2 regions of the Devosia sp. CAU 1758 genome follow, and region 2 is predicted to be linked to the other one. Evidence: predicted binding sites of a transcription regulator. Region 2 holds the regulator's gene; the other holds the start of a gene.

Region 1 (7,630 bases), on a different contig from region 2:
GCCAGATCGACACCAGCCTGCTCGACATTGCGGTGCCAGTGGCGCTCATCGCCATCGCGCTCTATTTTTTGTTTGCGCCCAAACTGTCCGATGCCGACAAGGCCGCGCGCTTGCCCTTCGGGCCGCTGGTGCCGGTCATGGGCTTCGCCATCGGCTTTTACGATGGTGTTTTCGGCCCCGGCACGGGCTCGTTCTTCACCATCGGCTTCGTGCTTCTGTTCGGCCTGGGGCTGACGCGCGCCACCGGTAGCACCAAGGCGCTCAATTTCATTTCCAATCTTGCAGCGCTGGCGATCTTCATCCCCCAGGGTCATGTCGTCTGGCCCGTTGCCGTGGTTATGGCGCTGGGTCAGTTGATCGGCGGCTATATCGGTGCCCGCACCGGCATCCGCTACGGCGCCAGGGTCATTCGGCCGCTGGTGGTGCTGGTCTCGATCGCGCTCGCGATCAAGCTCCTCGTCTTTCCCTGATCACTCCGGGTCCAGCTCCGCGGCCACGCGCAGGGTAGCGTTGATCCGGTCCTGCCAGCCCGGACCATCGTCCTGGAAATGCGCCAGCACATCGCGGTCGAGCCGCAGCGACACCATTTCCTTGCCTGCTGGGGGCTTTGCCGGCTTCGCTGGAACCGCCTCGGTCTTCGTCGTTGCTGATTTGAAGGCAGCTTCTGCCTGATCAAGGGCACTGCCGCCGCGTCTGGGTGTCCGCATCGATTCCTCGCTTATTGCAGGGACATCCTATCCCTATAAGGACAAAAAGCCCCGGTGTTTCCACCGGGGCTTTCCACCAAGATCGTGACTGGGAAGAAACGATCCTGGAAGCTTGTAGGGCTCGGGGTGGATTAGAAATCCATGCCGCCCATGCCGCCCATGCCGCCGCCGCCCGGCATTGCCGGCGCTGCGTCCTTCGGAGCCTCGACGATCGTGGCTTCGGTGGTGATGAGCAGGGACGCAACCGAAGCGGCGTCTTCGAGGGCGGTGCGGACGACCTTGACCGGATCGATCACGCCCAGGGCAACCAGATCGCCGTACTCGCCTGTCGCGGCGTTGTAGCCGAACGATGCAGCCGAGTTTTCGAGGATCTTGCCCACCACGACGGAGCCTTCGGCACCGGCATTGTTGGCAATGGTGCGCACAGGCTCCTGCAGGGCGCGGCGAACGATCGAGATACCGGCCTCCTGGTCGGCATTGGCGCCCTTGGCCTTGATGTTGACCGAAGCGCGGAGCAGGGCAACGCCACCACCCGGCACGATGCCTTCTTCAACGGCAGCGCGGGTTGCATTGAGCGCGTCATCGACGCGGTCCTTGCGTTCCTTGACTTCCACTTCGGTCGAACCGCCGACGCGGATCACGGCAACACCACCGGCGAGCTTCGCCAGGCGTTCCTGTAGCTTTTCGCGATCATAGTCCGAAGAGGTCTCTTCGATCTGTGCCTTGATCTGGCCAACGCGGGCCTGGATCTCTTCGGCCGTGCCGGCACCATCGACGATGGTGGTGTTTTCCTTGGTGATCTCGATACGCTTGGCAGTGCCGAGCATGTCGAGGGTCACGTTCTCGAGCTTGATGCCGAGATCTTCGGAGATCACCTGGCCGCCGGTCAGGACAGCAATGTCTTCCAGCATGGCCTTGCGGCGGTCACCAAAACCGGGAGCCTTGACGGCAGCGACCTTGAGGCCGGCGCGCAGGCGGTTGACGACCAGGGTCGGCAGCGCTTCGCCATCGACGTCTTCTGCGATGATCAGCAGCGGACGCTGCGACTGCACCACGGCTTCCAGGATCGGCAGGATGGCCTGCAGGTTCGAGAGCTTCTTCTCGTGCAGCAGGATGTACGGGTCCTCGAGGGTCGCCGTCATCTTTTCTGCATTGGTCACGAAATAGGGCGACAGGTAGCCACGGTCGAACTGCATGCCTTCAACGACGTCGAGCTCAGTCTCGGCAGTCTTGGCTTCCTCGACGGTGATCACACCCTCATTGCCGACCTTCTGCATGGCTTCGGCAATCATCTCGCCGATGGCGGATTCGCCATTGGCAGAGATCGTGCCGACCTGCGAAACTTCGGAGGACGAGGTGATGCCCTTGGCCGAGGCCTTGAGGCTCGCGATCACATCGGTCACGGCCAGATCGATACCGCGCTTGAGATCCATCGGGTTGAAGCCGGCGGCGACGGCCTTGACGCCCTCGACGACAATGGCCTGACCCAGAACGGTCGCGGTGGTGGTGCCGTCACCGGCAATGTCGTTGGTCTTTGAAGCGACCGAGCGCAGCAGCTGCGCGCCCAGGTTTTCGAACTTGTCTTCCAGCTCGATTTCTTTGGCAACGGTCACGCCGTCCTTGGTGATGCGCGGAGCACCGAACGACTTTTCGATGACGACGTTACGACCCTTGGGGCCGAGGGTCACCTTCACCGCATTGGCGAGGATGTTGACGCCGCGCAGCATCTTTTCGCGGGCGTCGGTCGAGAACTTTACTTCTTTGGCAGCCATGTGAGGCGCTCCTTAAAGTGGGTTGAACGACAGGATCGGTGGCGAGGCTCAGGCCTCGATCACGCCCATGATGTCGCTTTCCTTCATGATGATCAGGTCTTCGCCGTTCAGCTTGACCTCGGTGCCGCTCCACTTGCCGAAGAGCACGCGATCGCCGGCCTTGACGTCCAGCGCATTGATCTTGCCATTCTCGTCGCGGGCGCCGGGGCCCACGGAAACGATCACGCCCTCGGAGGGCTTTTCCTTGGCGGTATCGGGAATGATGATCCCGCCTTTGGTCTTTTCTTCACTGTCGACGCGACGGACGACAACGCGGTCATGCAGGGGACGGAAGCCCATGGTTATGTTCCTCTTGGCATCATTTCTGAATGCAATTTCGGACCTGTTAGCACTCACGAACTTCGAGTGCTAATAGGCTGCTGGGGATATAGGGATCGCGCCGGTCTCGAGTCAAGGCGTGTGAACCGAAGTTTTTGCTCGGGCGTTACCCCTTGATGCGACAATCCAGCGATGAGGTGCCCAAATGGCTGACGCCAACCAGACAATGCCCAATATCGTCCCGGTAGCGGGGCGGGTGCATATCTCCTTCGATGACGCGGAGATCGCCAGTTCGACCAAGGCCTTGCAGCTCGAACGTCCCGGCGCGGACCCGATGGTCTTCGTGCCGCTTGATGACGTCCACCCCGGAATCCTTGAGGCCTCCGACACCACGCGGGATGATGAGGGGCTCGGCGCGGCTCATTTCTATACCATCAAGACGCTGACGGCCAATGGCGCGGACGAGGCCTGGTATTATCCCTATGCCGATGGCCCCTATGCGCCCATTCGCGACATGCTGACTTTTGGTGGCGACCGCGTCTCCCTGCGGGTATCCGAGGTTTAGGCCGCTGGCTCGCGAGCAGCGCACATTCCCCCTTCCCCCCATCCCAAGACTGAGCCATAAGCACAATCATGAGCGAAAATTCTTCCCTGCAGATCAAGTTGCGCCGTGCAGGCGGCGTCGGTGCCAGCGCGAACTGGCATTGGGAAATTCAGGATGCATCCGGCAAGGTCGTCAAAACCGGCAGCGCCGTGGGCGAAGAGCACAAGGCCTTCGCTACAGCGCGCATTGCCAAGGAAAAGCTGGAAGCCGCGGGCAAGTAACGCCCTCCTGCACGCCAGAGAGCGGTCCGCGATACGGCCCTGGCCAATTCCGCGACCCGGAACAGGACTGACGTGACCGTCCCGACTGCTGAACCTGTCGCGCCCGTGGACAATCCACTTCGTGGCATAGTCCTCAAGGTCACATCGGTCTGCTGCTTCGTGGTCATGGCGACCATGCTCAAGGCCACTCAGACAATTCCCTCCGGGGAGATGGTGTTTTTCCGTGCCTTCTTCGCCATGCTCCCCGTGCTGGCCGTCCTGGCCTGGCGCCGCCGCCTGGTACTGGCCTTTCAGACCCGCCGTCCCTTCGGCCATGTGTTGCGCGGTCTAATCGGCGTCGCCTCCATGAGCCTGGGTTTTTTCGCGCTAACCCGCCTGCCGCTGCCTGAAGCCACGGCCATCGGCTATGCCTCTCCACTGATCATCGTTATTCTCTCGGCCGTGCTCCTGCATGAGCGGGTCCATGTCTTTCGCTGGACCACGGTTCTTGTCGGTCTGGTCGGGGTGGTGATCATCCTCTGGCCGCGCCTCACCATCCTGTCGGGCGATACGCCCATGGGGGATGCCGAGTCCATCGGGGCGCTGGCCGCCCTGGCCGCGGCCATTCTCTCGGCCTTCGCCATGCTCCAGGTCCGCACCCTGGTGCAGACCGAGCGTACAGAAGCCATCGTCACCTATTTCTTCATCACCGCCAGCCTGCTTAGCCTCCTGACCATCCCCTTCGGCTGGGTCTGGCCGACCCCGGAACAGGCGGCTCTGCTGGTGGGCGCCGGGATCTTCGGTGGCATCGGGCAATTGCTGCTGACCTCGTGCTACCGCCATGCCGACATGTCGGTGATCGCCCCGTTCGAATATGTATCGCTGATCCTCACCATCCTGATCGGCTTCGTCATCTTCGCCGATATTCCGACAGTGACCATGGTGATCGGCGCCCTGGTGATCGTGGGCTCCGGCATCGCCGTCATCCTGCGCGAACGCTATTTGGGCCTCGATCGCGCCAGGGCGCGGGAAGCCAATACCCCTTAGGTTTTGACCCGGTATCGGCATTGCACCAGCCCCGAGGGGAACGAGGTTGTGTCCTCAAGCTCCAGGGCAATGTCCGTCGCAAGGCTCCCGAACAGCCTCAGCCCATCCCCGATCAGCACCGGGACCTGGCTGATCACCATGTCTGCGATCAACCCTTCGCGCAGGAATGATGTGATCGTGGCGCCGCCATCGACATAGACCCGGCGCCAATTGCGCTGCTCAGCCAGGGCAAGGGCATCGCCCGGCGTGGCCGCGATGATTTCAACCTTGCCGATGAGCTCCTGGGGGATGTCGGCCGCATTCAGGCTGTTGCTCAGCACCAGAACCGGTCGGTCATAGGGCCATGGCGAAAAGGTCGCGACCTTCTCAAAGCTCCCCCGGCCCATGATGATCGCATCGATCCCGGAGATGAAGCGGTCATAGCCATGGTCCTCGTCCAGTGCCGAAAACCCCACCAGCCAGTCGATGTCGCCGTTCTTGCGGGCGATATAGCCATCCAGGCTCGTGGCAATGAAAACATGGGCGGTGGTCATGCTCGGAGAACCTCCATCTGATTGTGCCTCCTGATCACATGCTTGGGTGTCAGTGCGTGTCAGCAGCGATCTTGAACATGGTCATCCCTCACCCGATGTTACCCCCGGCATGGGGGAGTCATCATGGTCAGCACAGTTGCTATCGTCTTTTCGGTATTGATGGCCGGCCTGGCCATTTTCCAACTGGCGCTGATCCGGGGCGCGCCGCTCGGCCATTTTGCCTGGGGCGGACAACACCGCGTCCTGCCGCGCGCCCTACGCCTGGGCAGCGCCGTGGCCATCCTGCTCTACGCCCTGTTCTCGATCATCCTGCTCATGCGCGCAGGCGTGGTCGCCCCTTGGCCCGAGGCAGGTTTTCTGGTGCCGGCGGCCTGGGCCGTTTCTGCTTATCTCGCGTTGGGCGTGGTGATGAATGCCATATCGCGCAGCCTGCCCGAGCGCCTCACCATGACGCCGCTGGTCGTGGTGCTACTGGGCCTCACCCTGGTCGTGGCGCTTGGCTAGCTCGCGACCTGCATGCCCGCCCAGCCCTGGCGCTTGCGGTAGATGGTCGAGGGGCTGATTTCGAGCGCTGCGGCGGCCATCGAGATATTGCCGCCAAAGGCCGCAATGGCATCCTCGATAATGCGTTGCTCCTGCTGCCACATGGGCAGCACCATGCGTCGCTCGGCCCGCGGCGCCTCGACTGGGGCGGTCGTGGCGACCTTGGATTCTATGTCTGCCGCCTCGATCATGCCGGCGCTGATTTCGCCGCCGTCGAACATCACCACAAGGCGCCGGACCAGGTTCTGCAATTGCCGCACATTGCCGGGCCAGTCTGCGGCCGTCAGTTTCTGCGACGCTTCCGGGCTGATGCCGGCAAAACTCTTGTGCTCTTCCCGCGCATAGTGGGAAAGGAAATGCCGGGTCAGCACCATGATATCGCTGGGACGCTGGCGCAGCGGCGGCAGGTGAATGGGCAGGACATGCAGGCGGTAGAACAGATCCTCGCGGAACTGTCTTTCGGCAATCATCTGCATCGGGTTGCGATTGGTCGCGCAGATGACGCGCACATCCACCTTGCGCGCCGCCGTCTCGCCGACCCGGCTGATTGTGCCCGTCTGCAGAAAACGCAGCAGCTTTGATTGCAGCGAAAGATCCAACTCGCCCACTTCGTCCAGGAACAGCGTGCCGCCATTGGCCAGCTCGGCTGCGCCCTTGCGGTCCTCATGTGCGCCGGTAAAGGCGCCGCGGACCACGCCGAACAACTCGCTCTCCATCAGGTCGCGCGGAATGGCGGCACAATTGATGGCAACAAACCGGTTCCCTGCGCGCGGCCCCTTGGCATGCAGCGCCTCGGCGCACACATCCTTGCCCGTGCCGCTTTCCCCGGTGATGAAGACCGGTGCCGAAGAGGTGGCGACGCGCCCGATCTGCTCATAGAGAAATCGCATGGCGCTCGATGCGCCCACAAAGCCGGCGAAATCGGCCACGACCGGCTCCGCTTCGACCTCCGCACCCAGCGAGCGCGGGCGTCCGTGACGCTGGGCCAGTTCAGCCAGGCGCCCGGCCAGCGTCGCGCCACTGACCGGCTTGGCGACATAGTCGTGGGCTCCGGCTCGCATGGCGCCAAGCGCGGCGCTCACCGACCCGCTGCCGGCCACCGCCAGGATCAGCGCACCTGCCGCCAGCCGCACCAGCCGCTGCATCGCATCCTCGACACTGGCCGCCAGGTCCAGCAAGCTGTCGAGGTCGGCGATGATCACGTCAAAATGGGTCTTGCGCAGCAGGTCGGCCGCCGCGCGACCGCCGGACACCTGGGCAATCTTGGGGGCGACAAGCAGAGCTTCGCAAAGCCCCGCGCCGATTTGGCGGGCACAGGCGACATCCGCGTCGATCAGCAAAAGCCGGCCGCACAGCGCGTTGTCGCTTCCGCTCGTCATCGTCATTGCGCAGATTATCCTGGTTTGGTCCGCAATCGGACCGTTCTTGTCGTTGGGCGAATTGTTACGGACTAGGGTAAATATTCCGTTCTTGCGCCTGTCATCTAAACCACGTTTATCTCTGCGCTATGCGTATTGAGTCTGACGAGGATGTTTTCGAGCCGATTGTGCGCGGCATTACCCAGACGGGTGTGCGGTTGGCCAATGAACGCGCCGTCCTGACCCTTATTGCCGGCATTCCCGGCGTCTCCAATGCCGACATAGCCCGCCGCTCCGGCCTTGGGCCGCAGACTACAGCGCGCATCCTGGCCGACCTCGAGGCACGAGATCTTATTATCCGCGGCGATGTTCTGCGCGGCCGGCGCGGGCAGCCGGCAACGCCCTACCAGCTCAATCCCCAGGGAGGCTTTTCCATCGGCGTGGAAATTGGCTGGCAGCATTTTGAAGTCTTGCTGCAGAATATCGCTGGCGAACCTGTCGCCGCGACCCGCCACTGCTACCCGTTCCCCGATCCCCTTACGGTCTTT
Region 2 (7,630 bases):
CCTTGTCCTTGGCCGAGACGTTGACGATGCCATTGGCGTCGATATCGAAAGTCACCTCGATCTGCGGCACGCCGCGCGGCGCGGGGGGAATGCCGGCCAGGTCGAAATTGCCCAGCAGCTTGTTGTCCGCTGCCATCTCACGCTCGCCCTGGAAGACGCGGATGGTCACCGCGTTCTGGTTGTCTTCGGCGGTCGAGAAGGTCTGGCTCTTCTTGGTCGGGATGGTGGTGTTGCGATCGATCAGGCGGGTGAAGACGCCACCCAGGGTTTCGATACCCAGCGAGAGCGGGGTCACGTCGAGCAGCAGCACGTCCTTGACGTCGCCCTGCAGCACGCCGCCCTGAATGGCAGCACCAAGCGCCACCACTTCGTCCGGGTTGACGCCCTTATGGGGCTCCTTGCCGAACAGCTGCTTGACCGCTTCCTGCACCTTGGGCATCCGGCTCATGCCGCCGACCAGCACGACTTCGTCGATCTGCGACGCCGAAACGCCAGCATCCTTCATGGCCTGCTTGCATGGCTCGATGGTGCGGGTGATGAGGTCATCGACCAGCGATTCGAGCTTGGAGCGCGAAAGCTTGAGCGTCAGGTGTTTGGGACCGGACGCATCGGCGGTGATGAAGGGCAGGTTGATTTCGGTCTGGGTCGAGCTCGAAAGCTCGATCTTGGCCTTTTCGGCGGCTTCCTTGAGGCGCTGCAATGCCAGCTTGTCGCCGCGCAGGTCGATGCCCTGTTCCTTCTTGAATTCGTCGGCTAGGTAGTCGACCAGGCGCATGTCGAAGTCTTCGCCGCCCAGGAAGGTGTCGCCATTGGTCGACTTCACCTCGAAGACGCCGTCGCCGATTTCGAGAATGGAGACGTCGAAGGTGCCGCCGCCAAGGTCATAGACCGCGATGGTGCCCGAGTTCTTCTTGTCCAGGCCATAGGCAAGCGCTGCCGCAGTCGGCTCGTTGATGATGCGCAGCACTTCAAGGCCGGCAATCTTGCCTGCGTCCTTGGTAGCCTGGCGCTGGCTGTCGTTGAAATAGGCCGGAACCGTGATCACGGCCTGGGTAACGGTTTCACCCAGATAGCTCTCGGCGGTTTCCTTCATCTTCTGCAGGATCATGGCCGAGACCTGCGAAGGCGAATATTTCTCGCCCGAGGCTTCCACCCAGGCGTCGCCATTGTCGGCCTTGGTGATTTTGAAGGGCACCAGGTCCTTGTCCTTGGCCACGACCTTGTCGTCATAGCGACGACCGATCAGGCGCTTGACCGCGAAAAGCGTGCCTTCGGGATTGGTCACCGCCTGGCGCTTGGCCGGCTGACCCACAAGACGCTCACCATCCTTGGAAAAGGCGACCATGGACGGCGTGGTGCGCGCGCCCTCTGCATTCTCGATAACCTTGGGATTGCTGCCGTCCATCACGGCCACGCAGCTATTGGTGGTACCCAGGTCAATGCCGATAACTTTAGCCATTTACTCTGCCTCTCTCTTAGCGAACCCGCCGCAAGGCCCTCTCGAAGAAAGCAGCCTTTTGGCCCGAAAGGGGCCGGGGTCCCTCGTAGGTTATAAAATCGCCCCTTGCGGGGCCTCGGGGCGTATATAGGGGGGTGTCACACGCGCTTCAAGCGCGCGTATCGTCAGATTTTCGGTGTGGCCGGTAATGTTGGCCACCCGGCTTGCCGGGCGGCCGGGCGCATCAGTCGTTGATGGTATAGCTGTTGAGCTGGCAGATATCGATCTGCGGCTCGATCAGCTCAGCTTCGTTTTCCATCACGAACTTGAAGTCATAGAGACACTGGTCCGAACCGTCGCCAATGGTGGCGGTCGCCTGATAGCCCGCTTCGAGAATGCCGGTCTCGCCCAGAAGGTCCTCGCCCCAGCTGTTTTCATTGCTCGGCGTGGTATAAAAATAGTGCAGTGCGTAGGAACTGTTGTTGATGACCGTGAACTCAACGGTCTGTGCCGCGACAGGCACAATGCCGGCCACGAGCGCCAGGGTGGCAAGACCACCCAGCAGGAACGTCTTCATGATTGTAACCCTCATGCCGGGTGCAGGACGCGCCCGGACCGCCATTATCTGCCACTTGCCGATGCCGCCGCCAAGCTGTCTCGTTTCGCCGATCTGCAATAATCGATAGAAGCAAGCCATGACCACGCCCGGCACCGTGCTGCTGCACGACAATCTCGATCCGCACGGCCAGTGCCTGCTCTTTTTTCGGCCTCGCGAAATTCTGGTCGCATATAGCGCGGAGGAGGCGCGCTCGGCCCTGAAACGCCTGGCCGCGGCTGGCCGGGAAGGTCTCTGGGCCGCCGGCTACCTATCCTATGAGCTGGGCCTTCTGTTCGAGGAGCGGCTGGTCCCGTTGCTGCCCGCCCACAGCGCGACGCCGCTGCTCTGGATCGGGCTCTATGAGACGCCACAGCGATCCACCGGGGCCGAGATCGATGAGATGCTGGAAAAAGCCGATCCCGGCCGCGCCGAGGCGCTCACGCCTGAATGGGGCCCGGAGGCCTACGCCCGCGCCTTCGAGCGGGTGGAAGGTTTCATCGGGGCGGGCGATACCTATCAAGTCAACCTCACCATGAAGGCCCGTTTCCGCCTCGAGGGCGATCCGCTGGGCCTCTACCGGATCCTGGCCCGGAGCCAGAAGGTAGCCTATGGCGCCTATATCGATGCCGGGGATCATGTGGTGCTTTCGCGATCTCCCGAACTCTTCGTGTCCTGCAGCGCAGGCCGATTGCAGGCGCGGCCCATGAAGGGGACACTGAAGCGCGGACGGACACGCGCCGAGGACGAAGCGGGCCGAGCTGCCTTGGCCAGCGACGAAAAGAACCGCGCGGAAAACCTGATGATCGTTGATCTGCTGCGAAATGATCTGGGGCGCATCGCCAGGACCGGTACGGTCGCGGTGACAGACCTTTTCAGCGTGGAGACCTATCCGAGCCTCCACACCATGACCTCGGGCATCACGGCAGAGATGCGTTCCGATCTCGGCATTGTGGAGGTCCTGGAAAACCTCTTCCCCTGCGGCTCGATCACCGGGGCGCCCAAAATGCGGGCCATGGAGATCATCCATGCGGTCGAAGCGGGGCCGCGCGGGCTCTATACCGGCTCCATCGGCTATATCGCGCCGAATGGCGATTTTGCCTTCAACGTCGCCATTCGCACCGCCGTGATCGACGCCGCTGGAAATGGCGAGATCGGCATTGGTGGCGGCATCGTCGCCGATTCAACGGCGAAAGATGAATATGAGGAGGCGCTGCTGAAACTGAAATTCCTCTCCGATCCGGCCCCGGTGGTGACCCTGATCGAAACCTTCAAATGGACGCCTGAAGACGGCTATGCGCTGCTCGACCGGCATCTCGACCGCCTCCATGATTCGGCGGCCTATTTCGGCCTGCCGATGACGCTGGAGGAGGTCGATGCCTATCTCAGGGACCAGGCAGCGAACTGGACCGGGCCGATGCGGGCCCGCCTCACCCTCTCCGACGCTGGTCTCGACCTGACATCCGTGCCCTTGCCCCCCAGCCCGAAAATTTTCCGCTTCACCATTGCCGATGAGGCTCTGGATTCAACTAGCGTCTGGCTGGCGCACAAGACCACGAATCGCGCCTTTTATGACACGCCGCGCCAGCGTGCCCATGACGAACGCGGCCATGATGAAGTGGTGTTCCGCAATGAGCGGAGCGAACTGACCGAGGGCAGCTTCACCAATCTTTTCGTCGAGATTGACGGGAGATTACTGACGCCGCCTTTATCCTCGGGCCTGCTGCCCGGCACGCTGCGGGCCGAGCTGATCGCCCAGGGCAAGGCAGAAGAGCAGGTGCTGACCCTTGCCCATCTCCATGCCGCCGAGGCAATCTGGCTGGGCAATTCCGTGCGCGGCCTCATCCGCGCCCATTGGGCAGACCGGGAGCAAGACACGCCATGACAATTTCCATTCAACCCGAAGACGTGCTGGTCGTGGTCGATGTGCAATATGATTTCCTGCCCGGCGGTAGCTTGGCCGTCGCCGGCGGGGATGAAATCGTGCCGCTGATCAATCGGCTGGCGAAAAAGTTCAAGAATGTCGTGCTGACCCAGGACTGGCATCCGGCTGATCACATTTCTTTTGCCAGCCAGCATGCGGGCAAGGCGCCCTTCGAGACCATCACGCTCCACTATGGCATGCAGGTGCTCTGGCCCGATCACTGTGTCTGGGGCACGCACGGCGCTGAACTGAGCAAGGATCTCGACATCCCCCACGCCCAGCTCATCATCCGCAAGGGCTATAATAGGGCCATCGATAGCTATTCGGGCTTCCAGGAGGCCGACCGCGAAACCACCACCGGGCTGGCCGGCTATCTCAACGAGCGGGACGTCGGGCGACTGTTTGTGGTGGGGCTGGCCACAGATTTCTGCGTCGCCTGGACGGCGCTGGACGGGGTGGCCGGGGGATTTGACGTCACGGTCATCGAGGACGCGACGCGGGCCATCGATGCCAATGGATCGCTGGCCAAGGCCTGGGCAGATATGGGTGAGGCGGGAGTTCAGCGGGAAATGAGCCGGGAGAATTTGGAATTGTAGGCCCCCACCCCCAATAAGAATCCCCGCTTGCGCGGGGATTCACGTGAAACGCAGGCGGCGGCGGTATGCCGCAAAATCATGCGCTCTTGTCGACACCCTCGGCATCGTCACCTTCCGGAGCCACCGGCGCAGCAGCTGCGCCGCCCTTGGCGACACCGACCATGGCCGGGCGCAGCACGCGGTCGCCGATGGCAAAGCCGGTCTGCACGACCTGCACCACCGTACCTTCCGGCACATCGGGATTGGGCACCTCGAACATGGCCTGGTGCTTGTGCGGATCAAATTTCTGGCCTTCGGCCTCGATGGGCTTCACGCCATGCTTGGCCAGGAGGCGCTGCATTTCGCGATCGGCCAATTCGATGCCGTCGATGAGGCTTTTGAGCGACCCATCGGCCGTTTCTCGCACCTCGGCTGGAATCACCATCAGCGCGCGGCTCAGTGCGTCGGTAGCCGTCAGCATGTCGCGGGCAAAGCCGGCAATGGCATAGGAGCGCGTGTCGGCCACATCGCGCTCGGTGCGCTTGCGCAGGTTTTCCATCTCGGCATGCGTGCGCAGAACCCGATCCTTGAGCTCGGCATTTTCCGCCATCAGCGCTTCGACGGGATCAACCTCTGGCATCTCGGTCGCCGGGATTTCCGTTTCCGGCGTTTCGCCCTGGGCGGCGTTTTCGTCGCTCATCTGCTTGTCTTCCGTATGGGATAAAAGTCTGTTGCCCGCCATATCGGCCAAGCCGAGGGCGAATTCAACCCTTACCGCGCTTCCGCGCCATCATCGAAGAAATGACATTGGCGGTGTAATCCACCACCGGCACGATGCGCGCATAATTGAGCCGTGTTGGTCCGATGACGCCCAAGACGCCAACGATGCGATCATTGGCGTCTTTGTAAGGTGAAAGGATCACCGAGGAGCCGGAGAGCGAAAACAGCTTGTTCTCCGAGCCAATGAAGATGCGGACGCCCTGCCCTCGCTCGGCGTCACCCAACAGATCCAGCAGTCCTTCCTTGCTTTCCAGCTCGTCGAACAGCTGGCGCATGCGCATCAATTCGTCGCTCGCCATGGTATCGTTGATAAGATTGGCGCGGCCGCGCACGATCACCGTCGGCGCATCATTGCCCCCCGGTTCGGCCAGGGTCGCAATGCCGGCATCGACCAGCTTCCGGGTCAGTTCATCCAGTTCGGCCCGCTGCTCGGCGCGGCGCTCATTGAGCACTCGGCGCGCTTCCGAAAGGGTTCGGCCGACCACGTAATGAGCCAGGTAATTGCCGGCCTGTTGCAGTGCGCTGGCGGTATAGCCGGGTGGCAGGTCGAGGATGCGGTTTTCCACTTGACCATCCTCGCCGACCATGATGGCCATGGCCCGGGCGCTGTCGAGCCGCACGAACTCGATATGCTTGAGCACCATGTCTGCCTTGGTGGCAATCACCACCCCGGCGCCCTGGCTGAGGCCTGAAAGCAGCGAAGACGCTTCTGTAAGGACATCCTCGACCTGGGCATGACCGGCCGTGCCTTCGATATGGCGGGCAATCTGGCTGCGCTCACTTTCATTGACCGTGCCGATCTCGAGCATGGAATCGACGAAGAACCTGAGGCCCTGCTGGGTGGGCGCGCGACCGGCCGATGTATGCGGCGCCGCGATCAGCCCCAGATCCTCCAGATCTGCCATGACATTGCGCACCGAGGCGGGCGAGAGCTCCACCTGCAGGAGGCGCGAGAGGTCGCGCGAGCCCACCGGCACGCCGGTATCGAGATAGCGCTCCACCAGCCGCCGGAAAATATCCTGGCTGCGGGCGTTGAGGACGGAGAGAAAGTCTTCGGCCGGTCTGGTCATGATGGTTTGAATAAACTCGTCGGCTTTAACCCTGCCCATTCATTTAGGCCCTTGTTCCCCATCCGCCAAGCGCCCGGCGCTTGTGAGCCGGGGCGATGAGGGTTAAGAGGCGGTTAACGGCAATAGATACTGGATTCATGATGCGGCCATCCGGCAGACAAGCCTCCGACATGCGGGCGGTGACCCTTGAGCGCAACGTCGCCATGAAGGCCGAAGGCTCGTGCCTCGTCGCCTTCGGCAACACCAAGGTGCTCTGCACGGCCTCGGTCGAAACCAGCGTGCCCGGCTGGCTGCGCGGCAAGGGCAAGGGTTGGGTCACCGCCGAATATGGCATGCTGCCCCGCGCCACCGGTTCGCGCACCCGCCGCGAGGCTACGGCCGGCAAGCAATCCGGACGCACCCAGGAAATCCAGCGCCTCATCGGCCGCTCGCTGCGCGCCGTTGTCGACATGGAGGCCTTAGGCGAAGTCCAGATCACGCTCGATTGTGATGTGCTCGAAGCCGATGGTGGCACCCGTACCGCCTCTATCACCGGCGCCTATGTGGCACTGGTCGATGCGATCAAATGGATGGAAGCGCGCCACCTCACCAAGGGCAAGGCGCTGATCGATTCGGTGGCGGCCATTTCCTGCGGCATCTATCGTGGTACGCCGGTGCTCGATCTCGATTATCTCGAAGACGTGGAAGCCGAGACTGACGCCAATTTCGTCATGACCGGTTCGGGCAAATTCGTTGAAATCCAGGGCACCGCCGAGGGCGCGCCGTTCAGCCGCGAGGAACTCGACAGCCTGATGTCGCTGGCCGAACAGGGCATTGGCGAGTTGAGCGTGATGCAGAAGGTGGCATTGAGCGCATGATGATGTTTCGTCGCAAGGCCCCCTCTCCCGCCGGCGACCTTTCCCCCCAGGGAGAGGTGAAGGGGGCATTCGACGTCGCGCAAAGAAACCTATCCCCTTGTGGGGAAGGTCGGCCTGAAAGGCCGGGTGAGGAGGCCTTTAGTGAGGCCAGCTGCGCCATCTGGAACGATATCTCCCGAGCCCTTGATGGAGGCCGGAAGTGAGCATTCCCCGCCTCCATGCCGGTGACCGTCTCTGCATTGCCACGCACAATGCCGGCAAACTCAAGGAATTCCGCGAGCTGTTCGAGCCCTTCGGGCTGGAGCTGGTCTCGGCCGGGGAACTGGGCCTGCCCGAGCCCGAAGAAACCGGCACGACCTTTGCCGAAAACGCCCGCACCAAGGCCCATGCC

The links. The regulator HrcA, encoded in region 2, represses chaperone genes, less so after heat shock. The targets are predictions, from matches to a motif close to GTTAGCACTCNCNNNNNGNGAGTGCTAAC.
Region 1: a site for HrcA is predicted at 2,864-2,892, ahead of ACXYMS_RS08555 (co-chaperone GroES). Genes of this name have one in related genera too.

The regions. Positions count from the first base shown of each region.
Region 1 is NZ_JBTLRJ010000002.1:515,158-522,787, reverse strand. It holds gene ACXYMS_RS08570 (TSUP family transporter) at 1-470, shown strand, start outside; gene ACXYMS_RS08565 (BrnA antitoxin family protein) at 471-707, opposite strand; gene groL (chaperonin GroEL) at 839-2,479, opposite strand; gene ACXYMS_RS08555 (co-chaperone GroES) at 2,528-2,818, opposite strand; gene ACXYMS_RS08550 (DUF427 domain-containing protein) at 3,003-3,362, shown strand; gene ACXYMS_RS08545 (hypothetical protein) at 3,431-3,622, shown strand; gene ACXYMS_RS08540 (DMT family transporter) at 3,695-4,648, shown strand; gene ACXYMS_RS08535 (dihydrofolate reductase family protein) at 4,645-5,181, opposite strand; gene ACXYMS_RS08530 (hypothetical protein) at 5,305-5,685, shown strand; gene ACXYMS_RS08525 (sigma 54-interacting transcriptional regulator) at 5,682-7,109, opposite strand; gene ACXYMS_RS08520 (ROK family transcriptional regulator) at 7,232-7,630, shown strand, end outside.
Region 2 is NZ_JBTLRJ010000004.1:126,849-134,478, forward strand. It holds gene dnaK (molecular chaperone DnaK) at 1-1,459, opposite strand, end outside; gene ACXYMS_RS14090 (hypothetical protein) at 1,683-2,015, opposite strand; gene ACXYMS_RS14095 (aminodeoxychorismate synthase component I) at 2,134-3,918, shown strand; gene pncA (bifunctional nicotinamidase/pyrazinamidase) at 3,915-4,553, shown strand; gene grpE (nucleotide exchange factor GrpE) at 4,630-5,274, opposite strand; gene hrcA (heat-inducible transcriptional repressor HrcA) at 5,297-6,382, opposite strand; gene rph (ribonuclease PH) at 6,523-7,239, shown strand; gene ACXYMS_RS14120 (non-canonical purine NTP pyrophosphatase) at 7,439-7,630, shown strand, end outside.